3 regions of the Marinomonas sp. 15G6-16 genome follow, and region 3 is predicted to be linked to each of the others. Evidence: predicted binding sites of a transcription regulator. Region 3 holds the regulator's gene; each other region holds the start of a gene.
What was found. Region 3 encodes PhoB, which activates phosphate uptake and scavenging genes when phosphate is short. Its sites were predicted from a motif close to TGTCATANNNNTGTCANA; they were not measured.
Positions count from the first base shown of each region.

Region 1: AC0L46_RS04900 (PhoX family protein) is a predicted target of PhoB. The motif match lies at 2,609-2,626, and genes of this name have one in related genera.
Region 2: AC0L46_RS04865 (phosphatase PAP2 family protein) is a predicted target of PhoB. The motif match lies at 4,032-4,049, and genes of this name have one in related genera.

Region 1 is NZ_CM147916.1:1,017,013-1,022,429, reverse strand. It holds gene AC0L46_RS04920 (ABC-F family ATPase) at 1-189, shown strand, start outside; gene AC0L46_RS04915 (type B 50S ribosomal protein L31) at 393-638, shown strand; gene ykgO (type B 50S ribosomal protein L36) at 651-791, shown strand; gene AC0L46_RS04905 (methyl-accepting chemotaxis protein) at 884-2,521, opposite strand; gene AC0L46_RS04900 (PhoX family protein) at 2,764-4,668, shown strand; gene AC0L46_RS04895 (putative bifunctional diguanylate cyclase/phosphodiesterase) at 5,101-5,417, shown strand, end outside.
Region 2 is NZ_CM147916.1:1,005,967-1,011,383, forward strand. It holds gene folE (GTP cyclohydrolase I FolE) at 1-304, opposite strand, end outside; gene folM (dihydromonapterin reductase) at 376-1,116, opposite strand; gene AC0L46_RS04855 (dienelactone hydrolase family protein) at 1,404-2,324, shown strand; gene AC0L46_RS04860 (MJ1255/VC2487 family glycosyltransferase) at 2,362-3,453, opposite strand; gene AC0L46_RS04865 (phosphatase PAP2 family protein) at 3,506-3,964, opposite strand; gene AC0L46_RS04870 (hypothetical protein) at 4,134-4,703, opposite strand; gene AC0L46_RS04875 (phospholipase A) at 4,800-5,417, opposite strand, start outside.
Region 3 is NZ_CM147916.1:1,783,895-1,789,311, forward strand. It holds gene phoR (phosphate regulon sensor histidine kinase PhoR) at 27-1,355, opposite strand; gene phoB (phosphate regulon transcriptional regulator PhoB) at 1,352-2,047, opposite strand; gene ubiA (4-hydroxybenzoate octaprenyltransferase) at 2,132-2,986, opposite strand; gene AC0L46_RS08660 (chorismate--pyruvate lyase family protein) at 2,983-3,534, opposite strand; gene AC0L46_RS08665 (HDOD domain-containing protein) at 3,550-4,821, opposite strand; gene AC0L46_RS08670 (amino acid ABC transporter ATP-binding protein) at 4,917-5,417, opposite strand, start outside.

The DNA.
Region 1 (5,417 bases), 770 kb from region 3:
AACCATATGGACATGGAAGCCATCGAAGCCTTGAATAATGCGTTAATGGATTTTGATGGTACGTTGATATTTGTCAGCCATGACCGAGCCTTTGTCTCTTCTTTGGCGAACCGTGTGATTGAAATCAAAGATAACAAGGTTATTGATTTCCAAGGGACTTATGATGAGTATCTAACGCATATTGCTTAAGGCCTTCATCGAAACATTTTAATGATGCAAAAGATCACACCCAATGCCGCTTTTAGAAGCGGCATTTTTGTTGGTGCTTACAAGTATTTTGGCTTCTTGAGTGATTAATTTAGGTGAGCAGTAAGTATTTTTCAGCGGACAAAGGACAGTATTGCTCTGCAAATATAAAATGTTATATCATAACATTTTATAAGGAGTATCCAATGCGCAAAAATATACACCCAAATTACCGAACGGTTGCCTTCCATGACACTCAAATTGACACTTATTTCTTTATTGGGTCTACCGTTGAAACACAGCAAACGATTGTGCGAGATGGGACAGAATACCCTTACATGGCGATTGACGTCTCTAGCTCGTCTCACCCTTTCTATACAGGTGAACAGAGAACGCACGGCACAGAAGGCCGTATTGCACAGTTCAAACGTCGTTACCGCAAGAGCAAATAAAGGAAGATTGTCATGAAAATTCTCAGCTCTTTAAAAAGTGCTAAACATCGTCATAAAGATTGTAAGGTCGTAAAAAGAAGAGGGCGTCTGTTTGTTATTTGCAAATCAAACCCTCGTTTCAAAGCTTCTCAAGGCGTTAAAAGTAAACGCTAAGAGATGAGACAATCACTGGAAAAAAGCAGCCAGCTAATATATTAGCTGGCTGCTTTTTTATTGCGTTGATGTTGCTGTTTCAACTCACTTTCTTAGAGCTTAAACGTCGACATCACCTTGCGAGTTTCTTTTGATGTGTCAGCGAGAGCTTCACTTGTTTGATTATTTTTCTGAACTTGCATACTGGCTTGAGCGGAAAGCTCGGCCACTTTTGTATTCAAGTCATTCAGCCTTTGTACTGCATCACTTTGCATAGAAACACTTTGTATTACGGTGTTACTTGCTGTGTTTATGTCATTAACCGAATGTGCGATTTCTTGTAGATACTGTGAGGTGCGTGACATTTCTTCTGTGGTTTTTTGCGATTGCTGATGGCTTTCAGTAATACGAGATTCCGCTTCTTTCGCGCCATCTTGCAATTTGTTTATCATAGCTTGAATCTCGTCTGTTGATGCTTGAGTTCGGCTGGCTAAACCACGAACTTCATCTGCAACAACAGCAAATCCACGGCCTTGCTCACCTGCACGGGCAGCTTCAATTGCCGCATTCAAGGCCAACAAATTAGTTTGCTCAGAAATGGCGCTAATAACATCCAGTACGGAACCAATTGTTTGTGACTGCTCGGCAAGCTGGACAACAGTTTTAAGTCCTAACTCAAGTTCATTAGACAATTTATCTAATGATTCAACGGTTTGCTTGATTGACTCTTGACCTGTTTGGGTTTTACTAGCTGTATTTTGTGCTGATGTGATAGTGGATTGCGTTGTTTCAATTACTTCATCTTTAAAGCTATCAACTTCTTTAATCGTATCTGTCATCTGAGCAAACATGCCTTCACGTTCTTGAGTGATTGCTTTGGTTTTTGAAGCAACAGTTTTTAGCTCTTGGCTTTTATTTTCAACTTCTTGGTTGAGTGTGACAGCTTTTGTGAGTGTTCCAGAAAGTCGGTTTACAAAAGTATTATAGTGAGCTGCAATCTTGGTTAATTGGTCATTGCCGGCTTCAGGTAAACGAGCGGTTAAATCACCATCACCATGTGAAATGTTTTCCATGGCTAGGCGTATTTGGCCTATCGGAAGCAGAATTGAGCGCATAATTAAGAACGAGATAAATAAAGCGGCTAAAATAATCACGCTACTAATGATGCTGAGTTTGATGGCTTCTTTATTAAATTGAGCATCAACATCATCTAGGTAAATACCAGAGCCGATAATCCAGCCCCAAGCTTCAAAGCCTTGAACATAGGAAATTTTTTCAACCGGTTCTTCGCTACCAGGTTTTGGCCATAAATAGTCAACGAACCCTGCGTTTTGCGCTTTTACGACTTTGATAAATTCAGAAAAGATTTTTTTCCCATTTTTGTCTTCAAGACTTAATAAGTTCTTACCATTCAATGACGCGTTTGCACCATGCATTATCATGTTGCCTGCATTGTCATTTATCCAAAAATATTCGACTTCTGAATAGCGAGTATCTTTGATGGTTTCCATAGCAAAGCGTTGTGCCTGCTCTTTGCTCAGCTCGCCAGATTGCTGGAGTGTATGAAAATACTCAAACACGCCAGTGGCAGTTTCAACAACATGCTTTGTTTGTGAGTATTTCTCATTGAGAAGAGATTGTTTGTTGGTGGTTAAGCTTAAATAAATAACGAGTAATAAGCCTAAGGAGAAGAAAAAAACTAAGCTGACTAAGCGTAGATTGATCGAGAATTTACGTAGAGTGTTGATCATTTCAATATCCTCAAAAGCATTATTATTTTATATGCAACTAGTCTCAACATGTTGCCTTTTCCTCATATAACCATAATGCAATCTAGCTGTCATTTTAATGCCATTTTTTCACTGTAGTTTTATGTACAACTTCCTTTTGCAGGGGGAAGTCTTCTTTTAACAGTCAGTATTTACAGAGGCTAATGCGGAAAGCAGTGTTGCTGAGCGGCAGTCATCTATTAACAATATTATAGGGCAGTATTATGAAAACCGTGCAAAAACATGATTTAAGCTTTGATGAGTTAGATGAATTAGTACGACCAGCGCCAGAGGTTGTAGAGTTTGAAAAAGTATCGAATAAGATGGTTTCTCGCCGTGGTTTTTTGGGTGGCGGTGTCGCTGTTGGCGCGGGTGCTTTTGTTATGGGATCAACCACATTAGCCGCTGGTAAAGCGCTTGCTGCTGGGTCAGAAGAATCTCGCCTTGCTTTTAAGATGGTGAAAGCAAATGCGCTTGATACTGTGACTGTTCCAGAAGGTTATAAATGGGAAATATTAGCGTCTTGGGGAGAGCCTATGTTTTCCAGTACACCAGATTTTAATGGTGCTACTGGCGGTACTGGTGCATCTCAAGAAGCTGCGTTTGGAGATCATTGTGATGGTATGGCATTGTTTGCCCATCACGGTCGTCAAATTCTATGTGTAAATAATGAATACACGAATTTAAAAACACTTCACGCCAATCGTACGGATGGTGTGCCAACAACAGCAGACGATATTCGCAAAAGCAAAGCGGCCCATGGTGTCAGCATAGTTGAAATAGCCCATAAAAATAATCAATGGGGCATAGTAAAAGATTCGGAGTTTAACCGCCGTATTACTGCCGACACAGAAATGGACATTACAGGTCCAGCTCGTGGTCACAAATTGATGCGTACTTCATCTGATTCTAAAGGTGTTGTTGCAAAAGGCACTTGGAACAACTGTGGTAATGGTCAAACGCCTTGGGGAACTTACTTAACCTGTGAAGAAAACTTCAACGGCTACTTCTCTTCAAGTGACGAAAACTTCTCATTAACTCCAGAAATGAAGCGTTATGGCATCAGCCATAAAGATTGGGGTTACAAGTGGGCGATGTCTGACTCTCGTTTTGATGTATCAAAAGAACCTAACGAGCCGAACCGTGCAGGTTACATTGTTGAGATTGATCCATTAGACCCTAAAGCTCGCCCTAAAAAACGTACTGCGCTTGGTCGTTTCAAACATGAAAATGCAGAGTTAACTATTGCTTCTAATGGTCATGTTGTCGTGTATTTAGGCGATGATGAGCGTGGCGAGTTTTTATATCGCTTCGTTTCTAAGCATAAATATTTAGCAGGCGGAAACAACCGTGATCTATTAGAAGAAGGCACCTTGTATGTTGCCAAATTCCACGACAATAATCGTGGTGAGTGGTTGGCGTTAACGCCAAAAACAACAGGTATGACCGAAGCGGAAATTTCAATTCATACTCGTATCGCAGCCTCTAAAGTTGGCGCAACGACAATGGATCGCCCAGAATGGGTAGCATCGAATCCAAATAAAGTGGAAGTATTCTGTGCGCTAACCAATAACAAAAACCGTGGAGTTAAACCAAATGCGGGTGGTGATGCAACGCCAGCTGGTGGGCCAAACCCTCGTGTTGAAAATAACTTTGGTCAAATCGTTCGTTGGACGCCTATGAATGAAGACCACACAAGCAGTGACTTTAAATGGAATTTGTTTGTGTTAGCGGGCAACCCTGCTGTGTATGATGATGCAAATGCAGGCTCTCAAAATGTGAATCAAGATAACATGTTCAACTCGCCAGACGGCTTGAAGTTTGACTCTAAAGGCTTGTTGTGGATCCAAACAGATGGCAACTACTCCAATGCGAAAGGCTTTGAAGGGCAAGGTAACAACCAAATGTTGGTTGGAGATCCTGAAACAGGTGAAATTCGCCGCTTCTTAGTAGGGCCTAAGGAGTGTGAGATTACGGGCGCTGCTTGGAACACTGAGCGTACTACTATGTTTATCAGCGTTCAGCATCCAGGTGAAAAAGGTGATTCTCATTGGCCTGGTGGCGGTCAGTCTGTGCCTCGCTCAAGTGTGATTGCTATCTCGCGTGAAGATGGTGCGGTAATCGGTTAATTATTCGGCGTTAGTCGATCATTGAGGCACGAAAAAAACCAGTATGGTATTCATGCTGGTTTTTTTGTATTTTACCTTTGTGCTATAAGAAAAATTTATTCGATTGGTGTGAGTTTAGGCTCATCCTTCTTTTGATGTAACTCTTTCTTTTTCATATTTTGTGTCATAGTCTTAGTGACACACGCTATTTTTTTATATATTCCTTAACTATATTAATAAGTTAAGGGGAGTGTATAAATGCCGCCACTCTCAAGGTTATGGTGAGCAAATAGCCGTTTTATTAGATATTAGTAAATACTTTGATCTACATCAGTTTATAAATGAAGGGAGCACTTTCATTTATAAAGTATTCTTATACTCTAGATCTATTGTGCTGGCTTCGTATAGCACTTTGGCATGCACTCAAACTAGGGACGTTTTAAGTGAGTAATAATGGCTGTTGTGTTATCTAAATCGTTATTTATAAAACAGGCTGTTCTCGTTTTAATACTGGCTGTTTTTTTGAGCTTGCTGAGTAGCGCTTTTCAGGTTGTAGAAAGCGTCGAGGCTCGAAAAGAGAAAATAAACTCAAATTTTGACGAATTATTGGCGGTGGTTGAAAGGCCTCTTGCTGAGGCTTTGTTTCGTCTGGATATGACGTTTGCTCAACAGCAAGTTGACAGTTTGTCACTGAGTCCTTCCATTGCTTATGTCGAAGTGCATGATGAAAGCGGAGCTTTATTGGTTAAAACAAAGGAGAAAGTGCGAGA
Region 2 (5,417 bases), 780 kb from region 3:
TCTTGTTTTCAATCACTGTGATTTTTGGAAACTGGGTGTAGTCCAAACCAGAAAAGATTTCCTTCACGTACATTTTGGCAATGCGATGAGGCGTTTCCGCTAAACTGTCATCGGCTAAATCCAAACCCAAAGTCGTCACCACATCTTCAAAAGCACTTTTGATACGCTGGTACTTTTCTTCACTGGATAAGCCGTTATCAATCATCGGAGTTTCTAAGCCCTTACTGATTAGAGCGTCACGAACTTTTCGCGCCCCATCGGATAGGCCAAGAGTTGTTACATTATTTGATTCTGCTGTGTTCATTTCTGTATCCTAAATTGCTTGGCCCTGTCACATGACACGGAGGCATTAAAAAAGAAGTCGCATTTGGTGCATTAGACCAGATGCCGGCCTCCGTCGAGAGACAAGGTTCGCCCTGTCATGTAACGACTATCTAATAAATATTGTATGGCTTGCACACCTTCTTGCTCGCCTGGCTCTTTACGCAGCAATGACTTATTGAGCGCCTTTTGACGATACTCTTCATCATCTTCTTCATTAAACATAAGAAGTGACGGTGCAATTGTGTTCACTTTTATTTTCGGTGCAAAACGCTTAGCAAATGACAAGGTTAAATTAGCCAAACCTGCCTTGCTGGATGCATAAGCAATGTGATTATTACTGCCTTTTTCTGCGACATAATCTGTCATATGAATAATATCAGCAGCGCCACTTTGTTCAAATCCTGCCAATAATAATGCCTCAAAGGCCAGATTTATACGGTAAGGCGAAAATACATGTATTTGCCACATTTTTTCCATCAACAAAGCCGAGTCTAAACCCGCATCTTCCGACTCCCACTCTGATGCATTGTGTATAACGCCTCTTAGTGCTTGATAGCCAGTTTGTACCTTATTGATGAAATTATCTACACCACTCTGAGTAGAAAAATCCGCTTGAATGCAATCCACTCCCAATTCTTCCAATTGCTGAATGCTTTCACGCATGGTGCGATAGGTGACAACCAGATCGTAACCTTGCTCAACTAACGCTTTTGCGCAAGCCAAGCCAAGACGCTGGCCTCCACCAGTAATAACTATTGGCACTTTAAGCGTCATCCATCTTTCTCCATTCATTCATCCGTTCGTTTCGCTCAAGCTTTCAATGCTTGTATTAACGACGATTGTCAGTTTACACCTTCCTTTGTTTGTACGATAAAAACACGGAAAGGGATTGATCCCCAATCTACATTTAAGCCAATTATGTCTTTACACAAAAGATTCTACTCATACCAAAAAAAGTCATCTAATATTTATTTTGCATCGTAATGATTGAACTAATTTTGAACTATCACATCTAAAGAAAGCGTTCGAAGACCTTTATGACTACCCACTTTAAATAGAAAGAGTACAAAGGAGTTGAAATGAGCTTACAAACAGAAAAAACGGCCCTTGCTTTATCGGCAAAAGACATCCCTCAAGAAGCATTTGATTGGTACGACGAATATGCTCATGGAGACATTGACCGTCGCACCTTCTTATCTCGCCTTGGCACACTAAGCGTAGCAGGATTAACTCTATCCGTCGTTGCTGGAGCACTTACTCCAAATTACGCGCTAGCAGAGCAAGTTTCTTTTAATGATCCAGACATTACAGCAAGCTACGTGGAATTTGACTCGCCAAACGGACACGGTAAAGCGCGCGGCTACCTAGTTGTTCCAAAAGGTGTTGATGCAAATAATAAAGCTGCAACAGTTTTAGTGGCTCATGAAAACCGCGGTTTGAACCCATACATTGAAGACGTTGCTCGTCGATTGGCGAAAGCTGGCTTCATCGCTTTAGCACCTGACGCTTTGTTTCCTTTAGGTGGTTACCCAGGAAATGATGACGAAGGTCGCGCAATGCAAAGAACACTCGACGGAAGCAAAATTGAAGGCGACTTCAAAGATGCCGCAACGCTACTTAAGAACCACGAGTTCAGCACGGGTAAAGTGGGCATGGTTGGCTTCTGCTTTGGTGGTTACTTAACCAACTCTCTAGCAGCAAATATGCCAGACACAATCAATGCCGGTGCGCCTTATTATGGAACGCCAGCAAAATCTAATATTGATCAAATCAAAGCTCCGCTGCAAATTCATTTTGCGGAATTAGATGATCGAGTTAATGCGACTTGGCCAGACTATGAAAAAGCACTAAAAGCCAACAAAGTTGATTACACTGCTTATGTTTATCCGAAAGCGAACCACGGTTTCCATAATGACTCGACTGGTCGTTATCAAGAAGACAATGCAGAGCTTGCTTGGGAGCGAACCATTGGGTTCTTTAAACAGAACCTGAACGCTTAAGAAAGGAAGAAAAGTAAAAAAGCGTTACAGCAAGAAATTATGCTGTAACGCTTTTTGTATTTAGTGATGCCGGTTTTTGATTGTATTTAAAATCAATTCCACGCACATTTGGCGTTTGTTGCCATAAAGATTCACACAAATCAGAGACACTCACATCATTGCTTGATTGCAACCAAGACACCACTGCACGAGCCACATTAGGGTAAGATATCTGCACGACTCGACCGGTTTCCAGCCACTCTTGAATAATCCCAGAATCTAAAGTCTCTGTTGTTTTCGCCACACCTAATTGCTCCAAGGCAATGGCATTGGAATGTTGCTCAATTTGTCCTTTAAGCGGTTTCGCCAATATTCTTCGGCCTAACTGCAATGCTTCAGAATTCAGTTCAAAACCCGCATTACAAAGGACAGATTCACATTCGCTCAGATTCTTCTGAAACTCTTCCCGGCTAAACGGAAAAACTTCAACCTTGCCATACACACCTGGCTCAATGTCTTTGCAATGCAACCTGAAAGAATAATCCGGCACACCTTCCAACCAATCCATGACTTCTTCGCTGTTTTCAAAAGGCAAATACACAAGCACGTCCATAGAGTCTGGCGTGTTTTGTCTTTCTTCATGATGAATTAACGGCGGTAAAATTGGGTAACCGAAGTGATGCCAATGAGCGCCAAGCTGAATCGCAGCTGGCGCAAAATTAGACATAATCCATTGCGCAATAAAGTTCTTCTTATAACGAGGAATGTCATGTTTAAAAGCGTATTGATGCCCAAACCCAATACAAGGAATACCTTGAGATTTTGCCGCCCAAGCAACAATCGGTTCGTAGTCCGTAATAACCAAATCATAACCACGAAGATCTAATGAGCGAATATCTCGAATGAGCTTAAAGAAATTCGCATTTCGACAAGTCGCCAATAAATCTAACTTGCCATTGCGAGCAACAAAGCTCAGACCTTGAAAGGTACGATAATCGCCAAATACCGACATATCGAAATAATCTTCAGGCGGACGACCAGAGAAAATAAAGTCTACTTCTACGCCAGCTGCATTCATTTCAGCAGCCATGGCTCTTGCTCTGGTAATATGACCATTTCCTGTTCCTTGAACGCCATATAAAATCTTCATACCAGAACTCCAATCATAAAGGCCGCACAGGCACTTCCTAATAAAGCACCAATCACTGTGTCTGTTGGGAAATGCACACCCAAAAAATACGCGACAAGCCAACGTGCGCCGCCCAAAAATACAAAATAATATTGAAGCTTGGGAACCATTCACTTAGGCAATACGCCATAAAGAAAGCCCCTGACGTATGACCAGATGGAAAAGAAAACTGGTCAGATGGAATAATAAAGCTACGGAAGTCATCAAGCGCATCTGCTGGACGATTCCGTTTAAAACCACGCTTTAAAACAAAATAGACAATACGCTCAAGCAAGAAACCAAAAGCTAAAACAGTGACTAGAGTTTCATAACCCGCAACCCAAAATATGATTGCGGCAGCGGCATAAAGAGGGCCATCGGCTGTGAATGAAATAGCACGCCCAATACTGGTTAATTTTGCTCTGTGTTTACGAGCCATAAACCAGTAAAAAGTCTGTACATCAAATGCATGTATATTCTGAAGTATGTTCATGCTATCACCTCGCTGTTTATCTTATTCTCAAACATAGACGAGTAAAATGTCAGTTAGATGGCACTTAAATGACAACTTGATGACATACCACACAAACAAAAATGCCCCGCATAAAGCGAGGCATTATTTGGTGTTACTTCAAGCTCAAAGTTTGAAGTAAATACCTTCTTTAAAGATCGTTCATCTTGTGGAACTGCTCAATCATGGCAACAGGTTTCACGCTCTTATTGCTGCTGTTTAACGCATAAACAACAGTTTCACCATTTGGACCAGCGCCAATTTCTGTATAACGTAATGGCACTTCACCAACCAAACGAGCATTGTTCATTTCAGCCAAAGAAGAGAAAACAAAAATACGGCCTTCAACGCGCATTTCACCGTAGAAAGGCGTAGCACCTTCTAATGTGCCGTGATACATGTCCATAGAAGCAATGCCTGATGTTTTCTTCTTGTCTTCGTTTGTTAAACCGAAAACAAGCGTCTCACCTTTTGGACCTTCACCGATATGAACTTTACGGAAAGAAGTTTCACCTACTTCAAGGAAGCTTTCGTATGTTGCGCGGTCATCAAAAATATGAATTCGACCATCATGATGAACTTCATATAAATCTTCATTATTTAAAGACATCGCTTCAGCAACAGACGCAGTGTCACCACTTTTCACAGACTCATTACCGCAAGCCGTTAGAAGAGTTAGTGCCACTAAACTTGTTGTAACTGGTAAAAACTTCAATTTCATTTTATAGCTCCTAGGTTAGATTTATAAACACCTTAGAAGCAAAAAATGACAATACAATGACAAAATCTTTTCAATAAGAATACAAAGACAATTAAATTACAGCCAATTCGACAACATAATACCAATCCCTAAAGATTGTGTTTGGTGATTATAATCAAGCAGCGACTGACCATAACCATTGAAGTACTGGATGTAGCCTCGCGTTTTCCCCCATAAAGGGAAGTTAAAACCAACCTGCAAAGCCCCTTTGTTATCGGACGCTTTGAGGTTATTTCTCAGCATAATATCAATACTGTAATCATCAATAACATGGATGACACTCAGCTCACCGTAACCATAATATCTTTCTATATTTGGGTTATCGTCATTGTCTGAGCTTTCAGGAATACGATACCAAGGCTTAAAGGAAAAGGCGGTGTTGCCTTTCTCAAACAAAAAATCCACGTAAAACCGGTTCCACGATCGAGAAAGATCACCGGATTGACCATTCGACTGATGATTAAAACCGTAAGCAATATAACTAGGCTTAATGCCTAAAAAGCCATTCTTTGGCTTATCTACAATAAAGACTTCTGGTTCATGATTCGTATCTCGAAAAGGCGCTGAAATATCACTGTTATAAGCTTGCCAGAAAGCTTGTTGAGTATAGGCAAACCATAGGCTGGAATTACGCCCCACCACATCGTAAACAACGGGGAACTTCACACTCAACTG
Region 3 (5,417 bases):
GGCTTCCCTATTTTTTTGTAGGCAGCTTAGCTTTCATTGCCTTTGAAAATGAGAGTCGAGACAGACTCATGTTGTGTTCGGTTGGCTGGGAAATAGCAGGAAAAAGTACTGCCATGACCTGGTTGGCTGCGGATTTGAAGCTTAGCATCGTGATGTAGCAACACATGCTTCACTATGGCTAACCCAAGGCCTGTTCCTCCAGTTTTTGAACCTCTTCCTTTGTCTACCCTAAAGAAGCGTTCAGTGAGCCTAGGAATGTGTCTAGGGTCTATTCCTAAACCAGCATCTTTTACAGAGAATACACCATTGAGATGGCTAGATTCCCATTTAATTTCCACTTCGCCGCCATCCGGTGAGTACTTGATGGCGTTTACGATTAGGTTAGAAAAAGCGCTATACAGCTCTTTGTAAGAACCGTAGACATAAGCTTCAGCAGGAATTTTGACTGAGATGATGTGCTGCTCAGTCACAATGGATTCCGCGGCACTTTGAATCGAATGCACAATGTCTAAGACTTTGTGCCACTGATTCTCTTCACGTTTTTCATCGCTTTCTAAGCGAGATAAAAGAAGCAAGTCTTCAATAAGGTGCTCCATGCGCTCAGACTGCTCAGACATGTTCACTATGCCTTTTTGCATGCTTTTCGGCAGACTGTCTTTAAACATGTCGAGGGTTTCTAAATAACCTTTAATTACAGTCAAAGGTGTCTTGAGCTCGTGAGAGGCGTTGGCGACAAAGTCTTTTCGCATTTGTTCAAGAAGATGTAAGCGAGTGACATCACGGACAAAAATAAGGTGATCGTTTTTATCGTACAGTGTTGTTTGTATTTCCAGATAAACGCCTTCTTTTGCAGGGGATTTAATAACCAGTGGTTCCCCAAAACGTTTTTGTGAGAAATAGCGGAAAAACTCCGGACTGCGAACGATGTTGGTGATTATCTGACCTCGGTCTACAGGGCGCATAAGACCAAAGAAGTGAGCTGCAGAATTGTTCCACCACTCTAAATTACCTTGGTTGTCCGCCATAATCACGCCTTCTTTTAAGGCGGTCGTCGAGCTTTCGATTCGCGTTAATGCTTGGCGCATTCGACGTTTTGATTTACGTTGCTTTTTCTGCAAACGGTAAACGGCATCAAAAACGTCTCCCCAAATGCCACTGGCTTCCGGAGGTGACGCCTTACTGGAATAGCGTAACCAGCTATGGAATTGATAAAGCTGGTACAGCTGCCAATACAAAGACCCTAAAACATACAGCAATAATACCCCTAATAACTGACCAATGATCAGGCCAATGACAATGCAAGCTGCAAGACCTGACAGCCAACTTAGTATGGTATTTCGCCAAATGTTTTTCATGCGGACCTTTTTGCTGAGAATCGGTAGCCTGTTCCTCGAACGGTTTGTATCAAGGAGTCGTGAGAGCTGCCAATGGCTTTGCGTAAACGACGAATATGAACATCAACGGTGCGTTCTTCTACATAGACATTACCACCCCAAACCTGATCTAGAAGTTGTGCTCTAGAGTAGGCGCGTTCTTGGTGTGTCATTAAGAATTTTAGCAATCTGTATTCCGTTGGCCCCATATCCAAAGGGCGAGCCCCTATTGTGACTCGTTGACTGATAGGGTCTAGCATTAGCCCTTCAATTTCAATCGGTTCATCAATGCCTTGAGGTGTTGCTCGGCGTAATACGGCTTTTAATCTCGCGACCAATTCACGAGGAGAGAAAGGTTTAGTGATGTAGTCATCCGCACCAACCTCTAAGCCTTGTATTTTGTTGTCTTCTTCACTTTTCGCCGTCAACATGATGACTGGAATTTCAGCCGTTGTGTTGTCTTTCTTCAAGCGACGAGTGAGTTCAATCCCACTGCCGCCAGGCATCATCCAATCAACAAGAATTAAATCTGGTCGATGGTCGACGATAATTTCGTGGGCTTGCTGAATATTTTCGGCTTCTAAATATTCATAGCCTGCCATTTCTAGAGCAATCGCGATCATTTCGCGTATTGAAGACTCGTCATCAATAATTAATACTTTTTTACCGGTCACAGGATCTACCCTCATCTCAGGAACGGTTTTATTAAAGCCGCCAAATGTGACAGTTTGGTTAAAATGTCACAACTTTGCCATATATTACAGAAAATAGCTTAAATTTAGACCAACGAAGAGACAAAAGCCAATGCGGTTATTGTCTAGAAATGATCGGAAGCAGGCGGCTTTATCACGGCTCCGAGCCTGCTTAAATTGCAAATAAAATAACCCTGCACAACACACAAGGGCAATAAAATACGGCCAACCTAATCCAGCCAGTAACCCGACCCAAGTTAAGAGAGACAAAGTCAGACCTTGCAGACAAAGAATGATAAGCAAGTCGTGCTCCCCAAATAAGATGGCTGTCGATTTGATGCCGACTTTGAGGTCATCTTCGCGGTCTGTCATCGCATAATAGGTATCGTATGCGATCGTCCAGAAGCAGTTGGCAACGAACAGCATCCAAAGTATAGGGTCGCTTAAGTCTCCGCCTTGAGCACTGTGCGCCATAGGTATTGCCCAAGAAAAAGCCAAACCTAGGAACAGCTGAGGTAAGTGAGTATATCGCTTCATAAAAGGATAAAGTGCAGCAAGGCCTAATCCGACAAATGACAATAAAATGGTTCGAACGTCAGTGAAAAGAACTAAAATAAAGCTTACTGTGCAAAGTACTGCGAAAAGCGCGAGAGCTTCTTTTGCAGATACGCGACCCGAAGGCAATGGTCGATTCTTGGTACGCTCAACGCTGCCATCTACTTTTCTATCGGCATAATCATTAATTACGCAGCCAGCAGAGCGCATACTAAATACGCCTAAAATGAATATAACAACGAGGTGCCAATCAGGCATACCATCAGAGGCGAGCCATAGCGCCCATAATGTTGGCCACATCAATAACAAAGACCCGATAGGGCGATCGAATCGCGTTAGCTCTAGGTAAACTTTCAATTTATTCATATAAAACCAAATGGTGATTTTAGTTGGTTGATATCATCAAAGAAGGCTTCGTTGACCAAGATTCCCGCACCGTATTGTTGGAAAACAGAACGTCTCGCCCATACGGTATTGGATTGATCTGGAAACATTTGTTTAGGCAGTTGTGTGACTTCGACACCGCTTCTAAAAAGCGCTCTGTGCTTAAATAAATATCCACCTAGCGGTTTGTTTTTAAGGTGCTTTACTTGTCGCCAATGACCTTTTAAGGACTTGGCTGGAATAATTGAACGCGCATAAATAACACTGACACCATCAACCTTTAATAAGACAGTGCGAATTCGAGCTGCTTCACGAGGGCGCAAGCCAAGCCGACGCCTTTCTCGTGCTGTTGGCGTTCCCCAAGTGTCTTCAAGTACTTCAACCGTTAGTGCTCCCAGCGTTTGTAGTTTGGCTGTCAAAGAGGCTTTGGTAATCAGCCAAGGCCAAAGAGTGGTTGGCACTTTTACCTTGTTGACCCTATGCACAGGCGCCCATCGATAGCCAAACTGCAAGGTCGCGGATTGATTCATCAAGGTCATAATAAGCTAGGCATTTATCTTGTTAATTAAAGACGCCATTTTATGCAACTCGGCTGATTTTTTGAAAACCTCTTTTTCGCAGTTTTCGACTTCTTCAAGTGTTAAGCCTATTTCATTGAGCACTTCAGGTTCAATATCGGCTTCGTGACGGAGCTGATAAGTCACGTAGAGCAGTTTGGCTAATATGGCGTGTTCTCCATAATAATGAGGCTTTTTGCTGTATCTGATGGCCATCCAAATATTGTCTGGCAAGCTCCAATAACGCAGTAGCCAAGACGCCAGTTGTTCCTTGCTAAAATGCAGTATGTGCATTTCGGTAAACTCTGCTGCCAGATGCGCGTTAGCTTCTTGGTAGCGAGATAGAATGGAAAAATGAGGTGGCAAAATAGCATTTATCGCAAGAAATCCGAAATTGTGTAGTAAGCCTGCTAAGTAAGCATGTCCAAGCTTTGGGCGATCTTTAATTGGCATCGCTTTTACTAAGGATTCCATAAGCACGGCATTTGAAACAGAATCTAACCAGAAATCTTCATAATGACGAGGCCCTTCTTCAGGCGTTTTAAAAGCGTTACCCATTGATAACCCAAGCGCTAAATTCATCACCATTTCAAAGCCGAGAACGCGAATAATGGCATCCTCTACAGACTCAATCGACCCCGGTGCTCCATAGTAAGGAGAAGACGCCCAGCTAACGACCTGTGCAGATAAACTTGGGTCTAATGCAATGACTTCGCATAGTTCGTCTGTTCCTGCGGACTTATCCGAGGAAAGTTTGATGATTCGATGGGAAGACGCGGGCAAAGGCGGAATCTCTAATGTTTCTTCCAAACGTTGCTTGAGTCGTATTGATTGAAATTTACCAAGCGCTTGAAGAATCTGCTCCTCGTCATTTTCGTGATTCTCGGTTGGTTTGTTGATCGCAGAAGTGTGAATAGAAATGCTTTCAAAGCGGTTAAGTGGGCCTGAAAACAGCTCTTTTAATTGGTTTCCTGTGATCTCTCGGTATTGTCCGCCGGCTTTGGTACGGATAAGGAAAGCTTGGTCATTTTCCAATATGCTGCTTTCTATAATCGTCATTACGCTGTTGGGTTTTATAAGAGCATCGCCCGATGGATGAAAGTGAGCCACGGGTTCCAAACGACGTTTTGTAATGCGTGATACAGCAGCTATATCGAGCATGTTGCTTTCAGGGAAAAGAACCTGCAAACGACCAGAGTGATCTGCTAAATGCACCACTCGTATTCTCTGACTTTGTTGGTGGTCTGGTAAGGCTTCCATAAAGGTTCTCGATTAAAACTATCAGACATAAAAAAGCCCCTCGTCGGGGCTTTTGCCAATATACCAGATTTTAAAACGAAGTTTCGAGTTTCGAATTAATGATTTAGGATTTGGCTTAGGAAGTTTTGAGTACGATCATGCTGAGGATTGTTGAAAAACTCATTTGGCTCATTGGCTTCAACGATTTCGCCGGCATCCATAAACACAACACGGTCGGCAACGGTTTTTGCGAAGCCCATTTCATGGGTCACACATACCATTGTCATACCTTCTTCTGCCAATTGGATCATAACGTCCAATACTTCCTTGATCATTTCAGGGTCAAGTGCAGAGGTTGGCTCATCAAACAACATGATACGAGGCTGCATACACAAGCCACGAGCAATCGCCACACGTTGCTGCTGACCACCAGAAAGCTGACCTGGGTATTTCAATGCTTGGTTAGCGATTTTTACACGCTCCAAGTAATGCATTGCCATTTCTTCAGCTTCTTTCTTTGGTGTTTTACGTACCCAAATTGGCGCCAAAGTTAGGTTTTCCAAAATGGTTAGGTGTGGAAACAGGTTGAAGTGCTGGAAAACCATACCAACATCTTT